Regions from separate parts of the Rhizobium sp. IBUN genome, predicted to be linked through region 1. Evidence: riboswitches for the same ligand, from Rfam matches in the RefSeq annotation. Region 1 holds a riboswitch; the other holds the start of a gene.
The links. Region 1 has a riboswitch for FMN ahead of RHIBUN_RS0113390 (DMT family transporter). Riboswitches for the same ligand answer to the same signal wherever they lie in the genome.
Positions count from the first base shown of each region.

Region 2: another riboswitch for FMN. It lies ahead of ribB (3,4-dihydroxy-2-butanone-4-phosphate synthase); the one in region 1 lies ahead of RHIBUN_RS0113390 (DMT family transporter).

Region 1 covers NZ_AZNV01000012.1:49,108-59,241, forward strand. The annotation lists gene lon (endopeptidase La) at 1-1,886, shown strand, start outside; gene hupB (DNA-binding protein HupB) at 2,094-2,369, shown strand; FMN riboswitch at 2,493-2,642, shown strand; gene RHIBUN_RS0113390 (DMT family transporter) at 2,725-3,624, shown strand; gene RHIBUN_RS0113395 (esterase-like activity of phytase family protein) at 3,707-5,905, shown strand; gene RHIBUN_RS0113400 (aldo/keto reductase) at 5,972-6,958, opposite strand; gene RHIBUN_RS0113405 (cupin domain-containing protein) at 7,266-7,667, shown strand; gene RHIBUN_RS0113410 (class I SAM-dependent methyltransferase) at 7,674-8,279, opposite strand; gene RHIBUN_RS0113415 (GGDEF domain-containing protein) at 8,413-9,459, opposite strand; tRNA gene RHIBUN_RS0113420 (tRNA-Asp) at 10,004-10,080, shown strand; tRNA gene RHIBUN_RS0113425 (tRNA-Asp) at 10,133-10,134, shown strand, end outside.
Region 2 covers NZ_AZNV01000050.1:23,354-33,487, forward strand. The annotation lists gene RHIBUN_RS0128825 (hypothetical protein) at 1-30, opposite strand, end outside; gene RHIBUN_RS34915 (thermonuclease family protein) at 1-397, opposite strand, end outside; gene RHIBUN_RS34235 (PAS domain-containing protein) at 1,840-2,196, opposite strand; gene RHIBUN_RS0128850 (hypothetical protein) at 2,292-3,269, opposite strand; partial or broken gene RHIBUN_RS35895 (thiamine pyrophosphate-dependent enzyme) at 4,244-4,545, opposite strand; gene RHIBUN_RS0128865 (TetM/TetW/TetO/TetS family tetracycline resistance ribosomal protection protein) at 4,635-6,572, opposite strand; gene RHIBUN_RS0128870 (NADH:flavin oxidoreductase/NADH oxidase) at 7,019-8,122, shown strand; FMN riboswitch at 8,210-8,354, shown strand; gene ribB (3,4-dihydroxy-2-butanone-4-phosphate synthase) at 8,469-9,095, shown strand.

The sequences.
Region 1 (10,134 bases):
AGATCACTGAGAAGCAGGAGATGCTGGAAACCACCAGCGTCAAGGCTCGCCTCGAAAAGGCGCTCGGTTTCATGGAAGGTGAGATCTCGGTCCTTCAGGTCGAAAAGCGCATCCGCTCGCGCGTCAAGCGCCAGATGGAGAAGACCCAGCGCGAGTATTACCTGAACGAACAGATGAAGGCGATCCAGAAGGAGCTCGGCGACGGCGAGGAAGGCCGCGACGAGATGGCCGAACTGGAAGAGCGAATCTCCAAGACGAAGCTGTCGAAGGAAGCCCGTGAAAAGGCCGATGCCGAGCTGAAGAAGCTGCGGCAGATGAGCCCGATGTCGGCCGAAGCGACCGTTGTCCGCAATTACCTCGACTGGCTGCTCGGCATTCCGTGGGGCAAGAAGTCGAAGATCAAGACGGACCTCAACAACGCCGAGAAGATCCTCGAAGCCGATCACTTCGGTCTCGACAAGGTCAAGGAACGCATCGTCGAGTACCTGGCTGTTCAGGCTCGCGCGACCAAGATCAAGGGTCCGATCCTGTGCCTCGTCGGCCCTCCGGGCGTTGGCAAGACCTCGCTCGCCCAGTCGATCGCCAAGGCGACCGGCCGTGAGTATGTCCGCATGGCTCTCGGTGGCGTTCGTGACGAAGCTGAAATTCGCGGTCACCGACGCACCTACATTGGCTCGATGCCCGGCAAGGTCATCCAGTCGATGAAGAAGGCGAAGAAGTCCAACCCGCTCTTCCTGCTCGATGAAATCGACAAGATGGGCCAGGATTTCCGTGGCGATCCGTCGTCGGCTCTACTCGAGGTGCTAGATCCGGCTCAGAACTCGACCTTCATGGATCACTACCTGGAAGTCGAATACGATCTGTCGGACGTGATGTTCATCACGACGGCGAACACGCTGAACATCCCTGCGCCCCTGATGGACCGCATGGAAGTCATCCGTATCGCTGGTTACACCGAAGACGAAAAGCGCGAAATCGCCAAGCGGCACCTGCTGCCGAAGGCTATCAAGGAACATGCGCTGCAGCCGAATGAATTCTCGGTCAGCGACGATGCCCTGATGGCGATCAGCCAGCAGTACACCCGTGAAGCCGGTGTTCGTAACTTCGAACGCGAGTTGATGAAGCTCGCCCGCAAGGCGGTCACCGAGATCATCAAGGGCAAGACGAAGTCCGTGCATGTGACGGCCGAAAACATCGACGACTATCTGGGCGTTCCGCGCTTCCGCCACGGCGAAGCAGAGCGCGAAGATCAGGTCGGCGTGGTAACGGGCCTGGCCTGGACGGAAGTCGGCGGCGAACTGCTGACGATCGAAGGCGTTATGATGCCGGGCAAGGGTCGCATGACCGTGACCGGCAACCTGAAGGAAGTCATGAAGGAATCGATTTCCGCAGCGGCATCCTATGTCCGCTCGCGCGCCGTCGATTTCGGCATCGAGCCGCCGCGCTTCGATAAGAGCGACATCCACGTGCACGTACCGGAAGGTGCGACGCCGAAGGATGGTCCGTCGGCCGGTGTTGCCATGGCAACCGCGATTGTCTCGATCATGACCGGCATCCCGGTCGACAAGAATGTCGCCATGACGGGTGAGATCACCCTTCGCGGTCGTGTTCTGTCGATCGGCGGCCTCAAGGAAAAGCTGCTCGCAGCGCTTCGCGGTGGCATCAAGAAGGTGCTGATTCCGGAAGAAAATGCCAAGGATCTGGCGGAGATTCCGGATAACGTGAAGAACAACATGGAGATCATCCCAGTGTCCCGCATGGGCGAGGTGATCAAGCATGCGCTGGTCCGCAGACCGGAAGCAATCGAGTGGGATGGCACGGTGGAAACGCCCGTCATCGCAACGGTCGAAGGGCTCGACGAAACGGGTGCAACCATAGCTCACTGAGCTTTGTTTGCCACATTCGTGCCCAATTGCTTAAAAACCCTGAAAAGGCTGGCGTTTTCGCCAGCCTTTTTTTGTGAAATTGGCACACGGGTGCTTGCATTTCCTTGATTTGCAGGCTCTTTGGGGTGCGGCGGGCCTGATGAACTCTATTCTGCGCCTGGCTTATAGATTTGAGTCGTTTCGAACCATTTAGAAAGGGGTGGAAACATGAACAAGAATGAACTCGTGTCCGCAGTTGCCGAAAAGGCAGGACTCTCGAAGACCGACGCTGCTTCCGCGGTTGATGCTGTTTTCGAAGTCGTCCAGGCTGAACTGAAGGGCAAGGGCGACGTTCGCCTCGCTGGTTTTGGTAGCTTCACTGTCTCCCATCGCGCAGCCACGAAGGGCCGCAACCCGTCCACCGGCGCAGAAGTCGATATTCCGGCTCGCAACGTGCCGAAGTTCACGCCTGGCAAGGGCCTGAAGGACGCTGTCAACGGCTGATATGAATTTACTTGGCGGCCGGGCAACGAGACCGGCGGTACAAGTTTCGAAGGGGTTCGGCCGCGGCCGAACCCTTTTTGCATTTCGCGGCCTTGTCGGCACGCGCGGCATGTCATACGAAATGCGCGTTCTCAGGGCGGGGTGAAAGTCCCCACCGCCGGTAAGGGCCTCGGCCCCAGCCCGGGAGCGCCTTTTGGTCGTGTGCCAAGAGGGTCAGCAGATCCGGTGCAATTCCGGAGCCGACGGTTACAGTCCGGATGAAAGAGAATGAGCGGAGCAGGCGAGGGTGGATTCTGCCCTCGCTGCGGTATCGCGCTCATGCGTCCTGATTTGTGTTGGTTTCGGAAAGAAAGACATGAATCAGACTTCCCCTACATTTTCTGCTTCGCGAGCAATGGTCGGTGCTGCCTGGATGATTGCCGCGGGCATCGCCTTCTCTATCCTCAATATCGTCACGCAATGGCTGACGATGAAGCTCGCTTTCGCCTCGGCCTCGGCAGCCTTCTGGCAATATACGTTTGCCCTGGTCTTCTCGCTGCCCTTTCTCTTGCGCGCCGGTCTTGGGGCAATGAGAACGCGCTATCCCTGGCGTCATGTTGTACGGGTCGCCTTGGCGGCCTTTGGGGTAACGACCTGGGTCGCGGGGCTCGCGCAAGTGCCCATCTGGCAGGCGATTGCGCTGGTAATGACGTCTCCGTTCTTTATCATCATGGGCGCACGCATCTTCCTTGGTGAATATATCGGCTCTGCGCGATGGGCCGCGACCGCAACCGGTTTCCTGGGGGCGATGATCATCCTGCAGCCCTGGTCGGACAGCTTCAGTTGGGCGGCGTTCCTGCCGATCCTCTCGGCCCTTCTCTGGGGCGCCTCTTCGTTGATCACCAAGAGCCTTACCGGGGTCGAGCGACCGGAGACCATCACTGTCTGGCTGCTCGCGCTCCTTACGCCCATCAACGGCGGATTGGCGCTAGCAGCCGGCTTCGAAATTCCGACCGGGTTGACACTCCTACTTTTCGTTGCGGCGGGCCTCCTGACCGTGATGGCACAGTATTTCCTGACGTTGGCCTATTCGGCAGCCGATGCCGCTTACATCCAGCCCTTCGACGATCTCAAGCTGCCGCTCAACGTGTTCGCCGGCTGGCTGGTCTTCGGCTATGCGCCGACCGGCTATTTGTGGTTGGGAGCCTTGCTGATCCTTGGGGCATCACTCTTCATTATGCGGAACGAAATGAAGAAGGAGCGGGAGACCCGTTAGCGCGGTCAGAATATCACATCGGTGTCATCCCGGTGTCATGCCCATCCCCCAAAAAACCGTGTTTGAACTCATGGGGGATTTCATGACAACTGTATCGCGCAAGACGGTGCTCGTTGCGGCGCTCCTGGCGGCGGGTGCATTTCCGGCCGCCGCAGAGCCCGTTTTCAATCGTATCGCAACCTTTCCGGTGGCGTCCAACCTGCCGCAGGAGAAAGACAAGCTTTCGGCCACTTCGGCGGAAATCATCACGGCGACCGACGACGGGATGACGCTCATCTATAGCGACAGCCCGCTCGGAGCGATTGGCTTTGTCGATATCTCAGACGCCAAGGCTCCAAAGGCGGGGGGCGCGCTGATGATGGACGGCGAGCCGACGTCAGTGACATCAACCGCCGGCAAGGCGCTCGTTGCCGTCAATACGTCGGAGAGCAAGGCAAAGCCTTCCGGCCGTCTCGCGGTAGTCGACGTTGCCACCAAGAAAATTGAGAACACCTGCGATCTCGGCGGCCAGCCGGATTCGATCGCACTCAACAAGGATAAGACGCTCGGCGCGATCGCGATCGAAAACGAGCGCGACGAAGAGGTGAACGACGGCAGGATTCCACAGATGCCGGCAGGCGATCTCGTCGTGTTCCAGGTCAAGAACGGCGCGGTCGATTGTGGTTCGATCAATCACGTGACGCTGACTGGACTGGCGGGCATCGCACCCGAAGATCCGGAGCCGGAATTCGTCTCCTTCAACGACCAGAACGAGATCGCCCTGACCCTGCAGGAAAACAACGAGATCGTCATTATCGACGCGGCGACCGCAACGGTGAAGGCGCACTTCCCTGCGGGTAGCGTCGATCTCGCCGGTATCGATACCAAGCGCGACGGCGTGCTGAAGTTCACCGGCGAACTCAAGGGCGTGTTGCGCGAGCCCGACGCCCTGAAGTGGCTGGACAACGACCGTCTGGTCGTTGCGAACGAAGGCGACTATCAAGGCGGCTCACGCGGCTTCACGATCTTCGACAAAACCGGAAAGGTGCTTTACGAATCGGGCGCCTCGTTCGAACGCGCGGTCGCCAATATCGGCCACTATCCGGACAAGCGCTCTTCCGCCAAGGGTGTTGAGCCGGAAGGCTTGGAGGTCGCGACCTTCGGCGGCCAGAAGTACATCTTCCTGCTTTCGGAGCGCGCTTCGGTCGTCGGCGTCTACAAGGATGCCGGCGCAGAACCGCAACTCGTCCAGATCCTTCCGTCCGGCGTCTCGCCCGAGGGTGGCGTGGCCGTCCCGTCGCGCAATCTGTTTGCTACCGCCAACGAAGTCGATCTCGGCAAGGATGGCGGACCGCGATCCCACGTAATGATCTATCAACTTGCCGAAGGCGAAATGGCCTATCCGCAGATCGTCGCGGCGGAGAAGCAGGGCAATCCGGTCGGCTTTGCAGCACTTTCAGGTCTTGCCGCCGTTCCGGAAAAGCCGGGCCAGCTGTTTGCTGTCAACGACAGCGTTCTCGGCATGCAGCCGACGATCTACACCATCGACGCCACCAAGAAACCGGCCGTCATCACCGAAACGCTAACCGTCAAGCGCGATGGCCAGCCGGCCCAGAAGCTCGATATCGAGGGTATCGCCGTTGACGAGAAGGGCTGGTTCTGGCTGGCCTCGGAAGGCAACAGCGAGAAGCTCGTGCCGCACGCGCTGTACCACGTAAATCCGAAGGGCGAGATCAAGGAAGAAATCGCTCTGCCGAGCGAACTGACCGCCAACGAAATCCGCTACGGCTTCGAAGGCGTGACGATCATCGGTTCCGGCGACGATACGACCCTTTGGATGGCTGTTCAGCGCGAATGGAAGGATGACGAGAAGGGTTTCGTGAAGCTCGTCTCTTACAATCCCAAGAGCAAGGAGTGGGGCGCCGTCCGCTATCCCTTGGACAAGTCCGAAGCCGGTTGGGTTGGTCTGTCCGAGATTTCGGCTCAAGGCGACAGCATCTACATTATCGAACGCGACAACCTCGTCGGTGACGCAGCCAAGCTGAAGAAGCTCTACAAGGTCGCGGTATCGGATCTGAAGCCCGCCAAGCTTGGAGGCCAGTTGCCGCTCGTCAGGAAAACGGAAGCCCACGACTTCCTTCCGGAGCTGAAGACTGCCACCAACGGCTACGTCCTCGACAAACTGGAAGGTTTCGCCTTCGACGCCTCCCGCAAGGCCTATGCCGTCACGGACAATGATGGCGTGGATGATTCCTCAGGTGAAACTCTGTTCTTCGAGGTCAACCTCGTCGGTACGAACTGAGATCGACTGAGCCATGAAACAGAGTGGCCGGGTCTATGCCCGGCCATTTTTCTTGCAATGCCTGCCTTACCAGCGCTGGTGGACGTAAGGGGCGACCAGTCGGTCGTAGATCTCGCGCGTGGCCTCCATCACTTCGTGTGAGAGCGGCGCGAGGCTCGCTGCCGCGGCGTTCGCGCGCGCCTGTTCGGCGTTGCGCGCGCCGGGAATGACGACGGTGACCGCGTCGCTCATAAGGATCCAGCGCAGCGCGAATGCCGCCATGGTCGTACCCGATGGCACGAACTTGCGCACTTCCTCCACGGCCTGGAGACCGACCTCGAAGGGAACGCCAGCGAAAGTCTCGCCGACATCGAAAGCCTCGCCGTGACGATTGAAATTCCGGTGATCGTCGCTCGCAAATTTCGTCTCGCGGGTGATCTTCCCTGACAGCAGCCCGCTTGCGAGCGGCACGCGGGCGATGACGGCGATGTTCTTCCGTCGAGCCTCCTGGAAGAACAGGTGATCGGGCCGCTGGCGGAAGATGTTGTAGATGATCTGGATGCTGACGACGCCAGGATATTCGATTGCCTTCAGCGCTTCCTCGACCTTCTCGACGCTGACGCCGTAGCCCATGATCTTGCCAGCTTTCTGCAATTCGTTCAGGCCCTCGAAGACCTCCTGCCGATAAAGCACTTCGGTCGGGGGGCAATGTAATTGTACGAGATCGAGGCTGTCGACCCTCAGGTTCTTCAGGCTACGATCGATGAAGCCTTCAAGGTTGGCTTTGGTGTAACCATCGGCGACATGCGGGTTGAGCCGTCGACCTGCCTTGGTCGCGACCATCGGGCGTTCGCCGCCACGGCTCGCGAGGACGTCGGCGATGATCTTTTCCGACCGGCCGTCGCCGTACACGTCGGCGGTATCGATGAAGGTCATACCGGCGTCGAGCGCCGCATTCAACGCGTCGCGGCCGTCTGCTTCGCTCACATCGCCCCAGGCGCCGCCGATCTGCCATGCGCCGAAGCCTATGTTCGTGACGGTATGGGGCAGGTGGCCGAAAGAATGCTGTTTCATGGAAATCCTCCCGCGTGATGAAATGCCTCGCCACTAGCAGTCGCCCAGGCAAGGAGCAAGCGCCTGCAGCGGAGATAGGGCGGTGTGCCGCGGCCCGCCATTTCTTCCGAAAAAGCGACGCAACGGCACAGTGGGCGAGTGATTTGCGAGTTGCGTATCGTCGGACGTGCAGAAGTCACCGACTGGTGATACGGCGGCGCAAGTTGACATGACAGCACGTGCGATCAAGCAAGTATCGCTTGGATGGCGGGGATGCTTGCCTTACCGTCGGGCTCAACTGGCCAGATCAACTTCGAAAGGAAATCTGATGGAGATCAAACCATGCGGATCGCGGCCCTCAATGAAGGCGCCGGCGGAATATTTCACAGGAGCGGTCCGCCAGGATCCGTTGATGGACGCGCCGAGCCCGGCGCGAGTCAGGGTGGTCAGCGTCACCTTCGAACCGGGCGCCCGAACCGCCTGGCACACGCATCCTCTAGGGCAGACCCTTGTTGTCACCGCCGGAAAGGGTCTGGCGCAGAGCGAAGGCGGCCCCCTTCGTGAAATTCGCTCCGGCGACACGATCTGGTTTGCGCCTGGCGAAAAACACTGGCATGGCGCCGCACCCGATACCGCGATGACGCACATTGCAATTCAGGAAGCACTTGATGGCAGCGCCGCCGACTGGATGGAGCACGTCAGCGACGAGCAATACGCCGGAAAGGCCTGAAGCCGATCAGAGGCGCTTCAGGCAATAGGAAAAGTGCGCGTGCGATTCGACCGTCAGGAATTCGAATTGCCAGCCGTAGTCCTTGCAGAACTTGGTGACCGCTTCGACGACGCCGTAGACGATCGGCTTCACAGTGTTGCCGGTGCAGAAGTCATGCCCTGCAATTCTTCCCGTTCGCTTGACCTTTTTCTCGCAGAGCAGAAGTTCCTGCCAGGTGAGCTCGAAGGAATGGTCCGTGTCGATGTAGGCCCAATCGAGGAAGTCGTCCTCGAATTCGGCAAGCTTTTCGAGCGAGGTTCCCCGCATCAGGTGCAGTTGCCCGCTCTCGATCTGGTCTTTGAACTGGGTGTGGATTTGATCGAGCCCCGAACTGTAACGGTCCATGCTCCAGGGGTCGATCAGGTAGAGCTGCGCAGGCCGGTTCTTCTCGAGGATCTCGGCCGTGTATTCTCCGAACGCTGCTCCCACCTCGACGCCAACGCCGCCATTCGGAATCCGATACAAGAGCTCGCCGCGATCCGGCAGCAGCCGTGCATTTTCCATATGGTGCGCGCTCAACTGTGTGCGCGGCATGCCCGCCCGCTGCGCCTGCCGTTCTTCGCGTGTCTTCATGATGATGTCTCGGATATGGCTTCAGTGTCTTAGGGCTTAGGCCCGCGAAACGACCTTATAGCCATCCCTCAGCAACCTTGGCTAGGCTTTATCGGACGAGCAACGTGCGACACCGTTGGTCTCGATGCAAAGTCTAACGATAGATCAGCCAATCCTTGGGTACAGTCGCGACATTGGTCACGCCGTGCACGGAAACGCTGTCTCCGCCCGATGCCTTCGCCATGCCAAGCGCCTGTTCGGCAAAGGCCATCAAGGAATCGGCTGTGCGTGCCTGCTTGGACATGCATATCCCCACGGCCAGCGACAGAACCGCCGCCTGTTTACCAGTTACCGGGTGTGCAACGGAAATTCCCTTCAAGCGATCGCGAAGCCGGTCGACAAGCCGCATGATCTCGGATTCGTCGGCGGTCCGGAAAACGAAGCCGAAACGGCCGCGGTCGAATCGGCAGGCAACATCCTCCTTGCCGAACACAGCGCGGATCAATTCCCCCGTTTTCTTCAGAACAGGCTCGATGAGATTCGGAATGTTCGCAATTGTCTCGTAGTTGTCGATGTCCGCAAACGCGATTCCACACAGGTCCGGCAGGCCTGCCTTCTCATAGATTCTCGCGAGCTCCTTGTTGAATACCCGGCGATTGCCCAATCCGGTCACGGCATCGGTGAATCTTGCGGCGTTCGCGGCGGCTGCCTCCCGCTGCACCTCTTCGAGCTTCTGCGATTTTTCGACAACCTTCGAGGCGAGCATGGCGCTGTGTGCCGCGCGGGCGTGCGTTGCCGAACTTACCGATTGGAGCGAATGGGTGAGGGCACCCTTGTCGTTTAGATCGTTACTGTCGAATATCCGCGCAGCCTGGTTGATGACACTGCCGTAGCGCGAGAGCGCCGACTTCTCCTCGTCGAGCAAGGACAGGATGCTTTGCAGCTCTTGCTGTACTTGGCTCGAGCGTGCTTCAAGCTGACCGGCCTCGAAATGATGCGGCAGATACCGGCGGCCAAGTCGATCCAGGGCCTCCTGCGTCTTTATCGCGCCGAGCGACTTGATCTCGCGAGCGAGATCAGGCGCGTTGCCGGTCATCGCCTCGAATACAAGCTCATAATTCCTTGGCAGGCCCTCGATGCCTAGTTGCTGCAGAATCGTTGCAACGCGAAAGGCGAGATTCGTAGATGTGTTAGGCTGCACCAGATGCTCTCCGACGTGACGCTGCGTTATCGTCAACGAATTGCACCTAGGGCGGTGACCCCGATGCACTTTCGTCGAGGTAGGCAAGATATGCTGTGAATCTCGGCGGCCTTCATCGGGTTTGCCGAGGGCATGAGGCAGGGGTGATAAAGCGCCGCTGGCGCATCATGCGTAAGCGGCAAAGCAACTTAGAGGAATGTTATCTACCGAGCTCAATTAAAACGAGGTAAATTAGTGTTTGCGGCCCCCGGCTTTGGGCGAGAAACATGGTGGCACGGCCAAATGCGTAAACCAGACACCGCTGGCAGGCGGGGCAGGCGTCAGGGACAGGTGGTTATTTCCGCGTGGCTCTAAAGGCACGTCTTTAATATTGCATTGAATTTTCTCGGAGAACTTGGCTCGCTAAAAACAATTCGCGGACTGTCATCGTTTTGTCTCCAAAGCTGCTTGACACTCAAATGCGAACCCCTTAGTTAGCCGCTCATCGAAGCGGCGAAGTTGCTTTGACACGGACGCGAAAGCTTCCGGATCGCTTGAAATGAATGCGGGTGTAGCTCAGTCGGTTAGAGTGCCGGCCTGTCACGCCGGAGGTCGCGGGTTCGAGCCCCGTCACTCGCGCCATTTCAAGAAAGGCGCTGCATAGTGCTTGATCCGATCTTTTTGTCCATGATGCGC
Region 2 (10,134 bases), on a different contig from region 1:
TTGGTCCGCACCAATGCTGAAGGCGTGCAAGCTTCGCCGCTCCGCCTTTCTGATATTTCAGGCCGAGTCCTTCCGACACAAGTTGGGTGGCAACGTTCGTTTTGCCGACATAGACCCGTGCCAGAGTCCGGCCGAAGCGGTCGGTGCCATTACGGCGAATGATGACGGGGCCGCTATCCAGAAGATCCCGCAACCGGTCGGCCGCCTGCATTCCAACGTCCAGCTCGTTGTCGCAATGCGGCTTCCATGTCTCCGGCGTGTCTAGACCCGTAATCCGGATCGTCTCGCCGTTTTGCAGTTCAAAAGTGTCCCCGTCGATAATCCGAAGGTCGGACGCGTTGGCGGTACTCGCGGTCAATGCAGCGACCGCAAGGATGATTGCAGCAAATTTTTTCATTTTTTCGTTGACCTGAATTCTGGATTGTTAGGGCCGCCCTTTGCGGCCAATTGACCGCTCAAGGCATCCGCCCCCCAATCAGCTTATCCGCATGAGAGCCGGCCGAAGGCCGTGACAGCCAGAACTATTGCGATTGCTTTTTCACGGTTCGTTTCTCCCTTTAAAATGCTCTTCGAAAGCTTTGATGGTCCCGTAAGTCTCCACGACACGTGTTTGAACCTTGCGCATCATATCGGAGCCGCGTTCTGGCCATCCGTGGTGCTCGAACATGGCTGCGAAACCGCCGAATCTGGTTTTGGCGATGTGAGCGATGACCTGTGCGTCGCCTCCTGACGCATATCCGGACTTCAACGCTCTGTTTGGTTCACTAGTGGGTTTCATTATTCCAATCCTAACGACGGGACATCGATCCATGTCAGCGGCTGATTTCCGGGCTCCCTCTGGATTCCAAATCTCAGTCGGTTTCTTTGGTTAGGTCTGACCGTCGACGAACTTCCGTCTTGCTCCTTAGTCTGGGGCAATGGATAAATGGGATAAGCAAAAATGAATGGCTTGCTTGCTGATGCCAATTGCTTGCGGTTGGATGCCAAACTGCAGCCGAAATCCCTGCATCTGCTAATCCGGTATCGCGTCAAAGCGGCTGGCGCATGGAACCGGTCGCTACTCGGAAAGTACGAACACAGGCTTGCCACGTGGGCCCGCCGGAATTCTGACGAGCCTTTGCCAATCCAACAACAGCAAGCATGACCAAACGAGCTTGGCTGTGAAAGCCCAGCAGCCAAGCGATCTGCGAAGCTTCCCGATCGCGCACTCGCACAGCATAAACGACCTCAGGGCTCCCCCCGAGGTCGCTCGAAGTCTGTATTACAGGCTTCCAATATCATTCTTGAGCCAGCTGGATAGCATTGTCACTTTGTTGACGCGTCGCTTCAGGCCAAAAAACCTCGTGATCAGATCGAAGATCGAAGCCACTAGGCCAACCGCTAAGCGTGGTTGTGCCGTTCCGAGTGTCTTTTCATCGACGCCCGTCGTTCTAATTTTTCTCATAATGGATCGCGGCGTTCCAACCGCGCCTTCTTCAAGCATCGGAGATGATTGGTGGAGCTTGTCTCTTCGACAACTCCGAACCGCCAGTCCGACTAAGATCTCAGCTTGAAAAGGGACAGCTCTTAGAGCCTACAGAAGCAGGCGAAATCTCAACCGGCGGCGGAGCGCGAAATGATGAGTTCTGCCATTGCACGCCTCCTGTAGGTTGTGTCACCGAGCCTGAGATACCTGTTTCGCGGCCGTTTTGCAAGGTGGGCCTTTGTCGGAGGGCGGTATCATTGGTTGTTTACGGAGAGAGGGGACCGGCGAGAGGCGGGATCGCTTCGCCAGCGGAACATTGATCTGCTGCGATCTCGTGATGTTGCATGGCGGGTCGGTCAAAACGTCTAGAGCATTCAGTGAATAGTAGCGCGACCGGGCTCCGTTTCGGCCGGCACCACAATGCCAGCATAGTGGACGGGATTGTTCTTCGCGATCCCGAGGCATCGGCCGAAGGCGGATACAAAAACGTCAGATCCATCCGCATTATGTGATAGGTAGCGCCGGACAGTCGGATGTTGAGCGATAATGGCATCGCTGATCTGTCTAGCTAGTGCTGCCACGTCGTTAGGATGGACGCGGTCGAGATTGGTCTGGACCAGCAAGCTTCGCTCCGTTTCGTGTGGATCGAAACCGAACAACTCGGCGAGGGCACCGTCCGCGTACACGAGGTCGGCCCTTATGTCCCACGTGAACAAGCCAGGGTCAGGCATTCGTTCACCCGATACATCTGTGACGAACAAATGCTTTGCGTCCGGCACAAATGGTCCTCTGGTTGCTTCTGCTAGCATGCCAAGGGCCGCCGTTCTCAGCGTTTGGAATTGCTAATCCCTTCAGGTTTAATATCGCTATCTCCGAATGGTGCTGCGACCGCTGCCGCGATGGACTGCGCGATGGCCGTTTGGACATCCAGAATGCTCCGGCCCTTGATATCGGCGTTGTAGTCGCTCGACCACACGACCGCACCGTCCGCGCGGACTAGTCGCGCGATTGCTCGCAGAGCATCTCCCTCCAGACGGATGCTTCCCTGCAACCTGTATGTCGCAGTCGCTTCAGTGGCGTTTGGTTTCCCATCCTCGACGAGGACGACCAGCTTTTTGAACTTCACGAGATCGACGAGAATTTCACTATGTAGCCCGCTCAAGACCTTATCGGAGACCTTTGTTTCCTCATCGGTTGTAAAGCGCTCGACCAAAATCGTTGTCCTGTCAGCGCTTGTCCCTGCCTGTTTCAAAGCAGCATTATTCCGTTCGGCAAAAGATGCCATCGCCACGGCAGCAAGTATGATCAGTCCGGCGCCGATCATGATCCAACGTAGCAACCTGACGTCGCGCTTTGGCAACTCGGCTGTCGGCTGCTCGGTCGATGACGTGTCTGCGTGAGGGACTGTTTGCGCTTCGTCTTCAATCCTGACGCGACCATCACTGGCCCGCTTCGCGAAGTTTGGAACGTAACCGCCAGTCGGAATGGCAATCAGTACCTCATCCATTGAGCCGCTCTTGAGGTAGTAGCGCTCAAGCGCACGGCGAAGCTGCTGCGCTGCTATTCGCACGCAAGGATCATTCTGAGCATCGAATGACTGGTCACGTCCGAAAACGCTGGTCGCGATCGTGAATGCCTTCAGATAGGCGGCGCGTCCCTCAAGGGTCTCGTTCACGACGAACTTTAAGAACCTGCGCCCGCGATCCGCCAGAACGAAGTCCGGGCTCGACAGTATGCGGTCCAATTGTTCTCGCGCCTCGGCTGGAGAAGGTTGTGAATGCACGCTTTCGAATTGACTTCTCATCGGGTCCTCCGACAAGTACACAACTAGAGGTGATAAGCTTTACCAACTTATCGGCGTGCATTGACGTGACAATTAACTTTATCAATCGCACCCAAAAAAGTCGTGCAAATTTATGTGAAGGGGCAGGAGCGACAGCAAACAGAGCATACCGTAAATTACTTCCGCACCCGCTCATGGCTGTTGCACAGTCATAAAGTATTGGACCGCCATTGGGGAACGACCGGATGGGAATGGGCGGCGGCAGCGGGATCGGGCAATCTGGATTGCGTCGGCTGATGCTGAAGCTGCCAGCGCAACGCCCACTCCTTCAAAAACTGCCCGGATCTACCTCATGGCCACACTTTTGCGACCTGCTCGAAGCTTACGAGGAGGCTTGCGTTGCTCTGGAGTCCTTCCGGCATGACGGTGCTGACCGCTCCTTTATCTTGGAGTACGAGACGATGGTCGCTGAATTGGAGGCTGAGGTTATCCGCGACCTCGAGCGGGTTATCATGTGGCCTCGCAACTGAGGGGGCTGCATTATGGCTCGCTAAGGTCTGGCAACCAAGCCCGCCGTTGAAGGCGGCGATTGGAATAAAGCGGTGTCCATTGCGGTAACATACGCCTCTACCTCGGTGTTCTTACTTCGATGCCGAGACATGACAGTCCCCGTTTATCACCCGCCGCGCAGGCAAGTAGCTGACGCGCATCACGCAGCACGAGGAATTGGATGCTAGTCATCCCAATACGCGACGACGAGGGTAACGAGCGTAACTTCGCTTGTACCGCTCTAAGCTTCGAAGACGAATTTGTGGCCATAGTTTCTTGCGGAGTGACGTATCGCTTTCGGACTGCCGGAATAATGGGAATTGTTCCCGTCGACGGTTCTGAAGCGCGTGGGGACCTCAGGAGGGCATCGTGCGGTCCATAACGGCCAAAGGGACGCTTCGCTATTAGTACACGCGGGGCGATGGCCATACTAACCCGAGGCCGAAGAGGACAGCGTGCGCCCGGTTGGCGAATATGATGGTCAGTACGTCGAGGTTTTCACGGGCCTGTGTCCACAGGGCTTGCACAGTGTACATGGCGCTTCCGTCCGCCTGCAGATTGATGACTTTCCTGCCGGACATGCAATTGCTGCGCCTGTGGAGAGAGGTATCCCGCACCCAATGGCTCCTCCCGTCGTCATCAGGTAATCATGCGGGGCTGCGGCGGCAGATAGCTCGAAGAACCTACGCGCAGACGTGATCGCTTCATCGGCGACGATAGCATTGTCCGGGAGTTTCTGGGCGACCATGAGGAATGGGTTCGTTCGTTTGGCGACTTGAGGTGGGCACATGGTCATTATGTGGGAGCGGTGCGTGCGGTGCCGCTCCCGCGATTGTCTCAATAGATCGCCCGAAGATAGTTGATGCGATCAAAGGGATTTGCGCCCGTGCGAGCGCGAGCACGAGGCGGGACCGCAATGGGGCTGTGATGATCGAACGCGCTCTCCAAATCCCCGGCACCGCCGGATAGTCCGGGCAGGACCCGTCGCATAGCCTGGATCTGAGCGGAGGTAACCATACCTCGCAATTGGGCGATACCACCTTCAATCAGCGTTTCCTCGGTCGACGCTCCTGATTTTGCGAGTGCGACCTGCACGTTGGGTAATGCGGTTGCGGGGACCTCAAGCCGAAAACGCTCCATGGGCTCGCAGATGATCGTTTGCGCAGAAGTAAGAGCTGCGGCCAAAACGAGTGGTGTAAGCCCTCGGAAATCAGCCGCAGTGCTAGACGGCGAGTGATGTCGGACCGAAGTGAGCGCGACATGACAGTCGATTACCTGCCACCCATGAATGCCAGCCTTTAGGGTTTCGGATACCGTCTCCTCGATGGCTCGGTAAAACCCAGCCGGCATTTGTCCCACATCCACTTCCATCGCGAAACTATTGCCTGTCCCTTCCGGGCGTGGCTCGACCCGCAGCCCAATCGTTGCACGAAAGGGGTTCGGCTCCTTGAAGATGACTTCAAGTCCGCGTCCTGTCCCAATCGGCCGCTCGACAAGGATGACCGTACTTTCTTGAAACACCGCGCCAACTCCGTAGTCTGCAAATAACGTTGACTGAATGACTTCCTTCTGAACCTCGCCATAAAGCGACAGATACATTTCACTCGCATCTTCATTTGTGCGCAGGTTGATCAATGGATCCTGTTCCGACAGGTGTTGCAGGGCAACCCATAAAGCGCGGCTTTCCGACGGTCGTTGCGGTGTGACCTGGGTCTCCAGTGTCGGTGGTGCGAATTGCCCTTCGATATAAGAGCGACCGTCTGCTCCAACTTCATCCCCGATCCGCGCGTCGGCTAGTCCCCCAATCTTAGCGATCTGACCGGCGCGTACATATTTATGTCTATGCAGGTTTCCTTCGCCAAAAACCTGGATGCTCGTTACCTTAGCGTTGCCAGTTGGCAGTTGAAGATGTCCACGCGCGGCTACCGTGCCTGAAGTCAGGTTAAGGTAGGCGAGCTTCTCTCCGCCCCAACCGCGCTCGATTTTGAAGATGCTTCCCTTTACCGGGCCGTCAGGAGAAGGGGTTCTGCTGGGCAAAAGTGTCTCGATTGCTAAGAGGAGTTCCGACACACCGGTGCCGGTCATTGCTACCCCGCAGTACACCGGATGCATCAGGCCATTGGCGACCTGATCCGCCAGGGCTTTGGTAAGCCGCGCTGGCGTCAACCGCTCCGAAGCAGCAACGAAATCGCGAAGCAGGCAGTCGTCATTGACGGTGAGCATCTCGCAAAGGCCCGAAAAACCCGGATCGTGGCTGACATCGATTGATTTAGCGGTCGCAACGCGGGTTCCGATATCCCTCGCTTCCATCATCGCTATCGGCCGCACCGCCAATTGCTTGGCGATGTCTGCAACGACGTCGAGGTAACGCGCTCCCATCCGGTCGATCTTGTTAACAAAGACAAGGAACGGAATGCCAAGTCGCTGCAGGGCGCGTACCAGCACTCGCGTCTGAGCTTGTACGCCTTCGACGGCCGATACGACCACAATGGCCGCATCGAGCAACCGCAATATTCGCTCGACTTCGGCGATGAAATCTGGGTGACCGGGAGTGTCGATCAGGTTGACGTCCAGATCGTTGATCCGGAACGACACTACAGCCGAAGCGATGGTTATCCCGCGTTGTCGTTCTATGGCGAGGCTGTCTGTTTGGGTGTTGCCGCCATCGACACTGCCGAGTTTGGCGATTGCACCTGTATCGAAAAGGAGGCGTTCCGTAAGGCTAGTCTTGCCTGCATCCACATGAGCTAGGATGCCCAAATTTAATGTGCGCATGATCCATCAACTTCTCAAGATTTCGGGTTTGAACTTGTTGAGAAGTCACTCGGCGCATTGGGGCCTCCAGGATAGAGAGCTATCTGTATCTCAAGTTGGCGATACCCTTAGAACTTGTAGTGATGCTGAGAAATTTCGTCAAGCGAGAGGCTGTCGACGGTGGCCTCTTCAGCAGAAGCTCATCGTGGAAGGTCCGCAGTGTGTGGATCGTCAAGAAATGAGTAGCAAGCGGTGAGCTAACGAAGAGAGGCAGACCGATCGCAGGGATAGCGTCGGAGCGGCGAGTATATGAATGCTATGAGCCAAGCGCCAGCTCGACTCTGGAGTACCATTTCTGCGGCCGGGAAGTGGCAACTCAAAGACAATATGTTATTGAAAAGCCCGCTCAACGGAAGCCGTTGAAAGTAGACCTCTTGAAATGGAATTTCCCTGATCAAGGAGACCCAATGCCAAACCCTGTTCTGTTTTCCCCTTTCCGGGTTGCCGGGCTGGAGCTTGCGAACCGCATCGTCATCGCGCCCATGTGTCAATACTCAGCGGAGAATGGATGCACTACTGACTGGCACCTTATCCACTTGGGGCAGCTTGCGCTCTCCGGCGCGGGTTTGCTGACCATCGAGGCTACCGCTGTAGTGCCAGAAGGGCGGATCACATTCGCGGATGTCGGTCTCTACGATGACGCAAGCGAAGCTGCCCTAGCTCGGACGCTGGATGGAGTGCGCCGATATTCGGATGTGCCGATTGCTATTCAGCTTGCCCACGCCGGTCGCAAGGCGTCGACAGATATCCCATGGCTGGGAGGCAAGCAGATCCCGCCAAGCTACGATAATGGTTGGCAAACTGAAGCGCCTTCTGGCGTGGCATTCCTTCCGGAGTACGTGCCGCCTACAGCGCTCGATCAGGAGGGACTAAAGCGTGTTCGCGACGCATTCGCCGCGTCGGCAAAACGTGCTGCCAGTATCGGCATCGACGCTGTCCAGATCCACGGTGCGCATGGCTATCTTCTGCATCAATTCCTTTCACCGTTGTCCAATCGGCGAACCGACGACTATGGCGGGTCGATCGAAAATCGAATGCGCTTTCCTCTGGAAGTCTTCGACGCCGTTAGGACTGCATTTCCGGCGGGCAGGCCCGTGACGATGAGGGTTTCGGCGACGGATTGGGTCGAGGGGGGGCTGGAACTGGCGGAGGTGATCGTCTTTGCAAAGGAGCTTGAGGCGAGGGGATGCGACGCGATCCACGTATCGAGCGGCGGGCTGGATGCCAAGCAGGCCATTCCCGTGGGACCAAGCTATCAGGTCCCACTTGCGCGGGCCATCAAGAATGAAATCAAGATCCCAGTCGTGGCGGTTGGCTTGATAACTGAGCCTGTGCAAGCTGAGGCGATCGTAGCCACCGGTGACGCGGATCTGGTCGCAATTGCACGGGCCGCACTCTACGACCCTCGTTGGCCTTGGCATGCAGCCGCAGCGCTGGGAGGTCAGGTATCCGCGCCTCCGCAATATCTACGGTCGCAACCTTCACAGTACAAAAATCTATTCCGACCCTAAGGTTTCTACTCCGGAGTGCGGAAGGGAGTGTTCGGCAGTTTATCGCGACGTTCTCTTGCGAACTGATGCAGTGAATGTCTATGTTACGCATGTTCTCAGGGCGGGGCGTAATTCCCCACCGGCGGTATCGAGGCAACTCGGAGCCCGCGAGCGCCTTCGCAAAAGCGAAGGGTCAGCAGATCCGGTGAGATGCCGGAGCCGACGGTCATAGTCCGGATGGAAGAGAGCAACGCAGGGGTCGTCGTGTTTGGCGACGACTTGTATGCTTGTTCGCCCAAGGGAAAATTGCGGCTGTTAAAGGCCATGCTCGCCGCTCACCGCGGCAACCCTTGAAAGGCAGAAGAGAATGGCAATTTCCAAGATTGATGATGCGATCGCCGCGATTGCGCGTGGCGAGATCGTCGTTGTTGTCGATGACCGCGACCGTGAAAACGAAGGGGATCTCGTGATTGCCTCCCAAGCAATCACTCCTCAATCGATCGCGTTCATGATGAATTACGCACGTGGCCTCATCTGCGTCGCGATGGAAGGCGAAAGGCTCGACGAGCTCGATATTCCCCTGATGGTTCCGCGTAATACCGAAGTGCTCAAAACGGCGTTCACCGTGTCCGTGGACTATATCCCAGAAACAACAACCGGGATTTCTGCTGCCGATCGCGCAGCGACCGTTCGGGCCCTCGTCACTGACGGTTCTCGTCCCGAGGATTTTGCGCGTCCAGGACATATCTTCCCGCTGAGAGCCCATCCAAACGGCGTTCTCTCTCGTCCAGGCCACACGGAAGCGGCGGTTGACCTTGCCCGGCTTGCTCGTCTTTCACCATCCGGAGTGATCTGCGAAGTGGCAAACGACGACGGAACGATGGCTCGGCTACCCGAGCTGGAAATGTTTGCTGAAAAGCACGGTCTTCATCTAATCACGATCGAAGATCTCATCGCGTATAGAACGATCAGCCTGTCTTCCAAGGCGGCATGATTTTCGGAACTGCAGGCGCGATTTCCTGTGGGGAATCGCGCCGAAGCTTAAGATGGACGTCAGTCGACCGGCGGGTAGCAAAGTTCGGCTGCGTGCGCCATGTCCGCCATCGGATAGCTTTTTACGGGATGCTTCCGTTCCCTTTGGCCTTTAGGCGGCTAAAAACACCCAAGTCTCGCACTGCCGCGGCTCCTAAGGCTAAAACATCCAAGGGTGGGTCGGTCGCCGACACGTTTTCGGCCCCAGCGTTAGACATCGATGGCGAAATAACTGAGCTCAGATCTCAGTTGGCTCAAAAGCGGACCAAGTGATTTCGGTGTGGCCGGACCAGCATCCGACACGAGCTTGTTGTCGTCGTCTGAAAGATAAAGCCCCTTAGCGCCCGCTGCAGCAGCCCTTGCCGTAGCTTTCCGTTGCTGTCGACTTCCGCAGAGAAAATCAGGGTGTCGGATTCTTTTGAACTATCTGCTCAAGACTCAAGCTTTACCGCCGCTCATGTTCACTCTATGTTCTGTTTCGACATAGCGAGGTGGACGCGCAGTGAGAATCGATATCCGATTGCATCGAGATAAAATGCGCTTAGCGCAAACAAAGCTGGCTTCGTTGGCCGACGACCATCCTTTGCGGGAGAAATATTACCTCTGGATACAAGAACTCGATGACCTGATGGCCGGAAGCGAGTCCAGTTTCTATGAAAGTGACTCTCGGAAGCATAACGGCGTCGTTCAAGCCCAACCGAGGGGAGTGGATGATTGTGATGAAGTCCTTGGTGAAGAAATAGATCGAAGGGGAATCAGTTTGCCTGTCGGCCCGGGAGTTGCTTGCAATGACAAGCGCCCAGTTCATTCTAGGCAGGCAGACCGGTTGAAATGCTCGGCGGGCGTTGACGCGCGAAGAAAAGAACTAATGGCCGAAAACCAATGGCTTCGTGACATGCTTGGGCGATATGGCAATTCGGTCGACGACGGGCGAAGGCAGCGCGCCGCATCCCCTTGCGGGGGGCAGCCAGCAAACGATGCCTCTGACCGGCCAGTTGTCG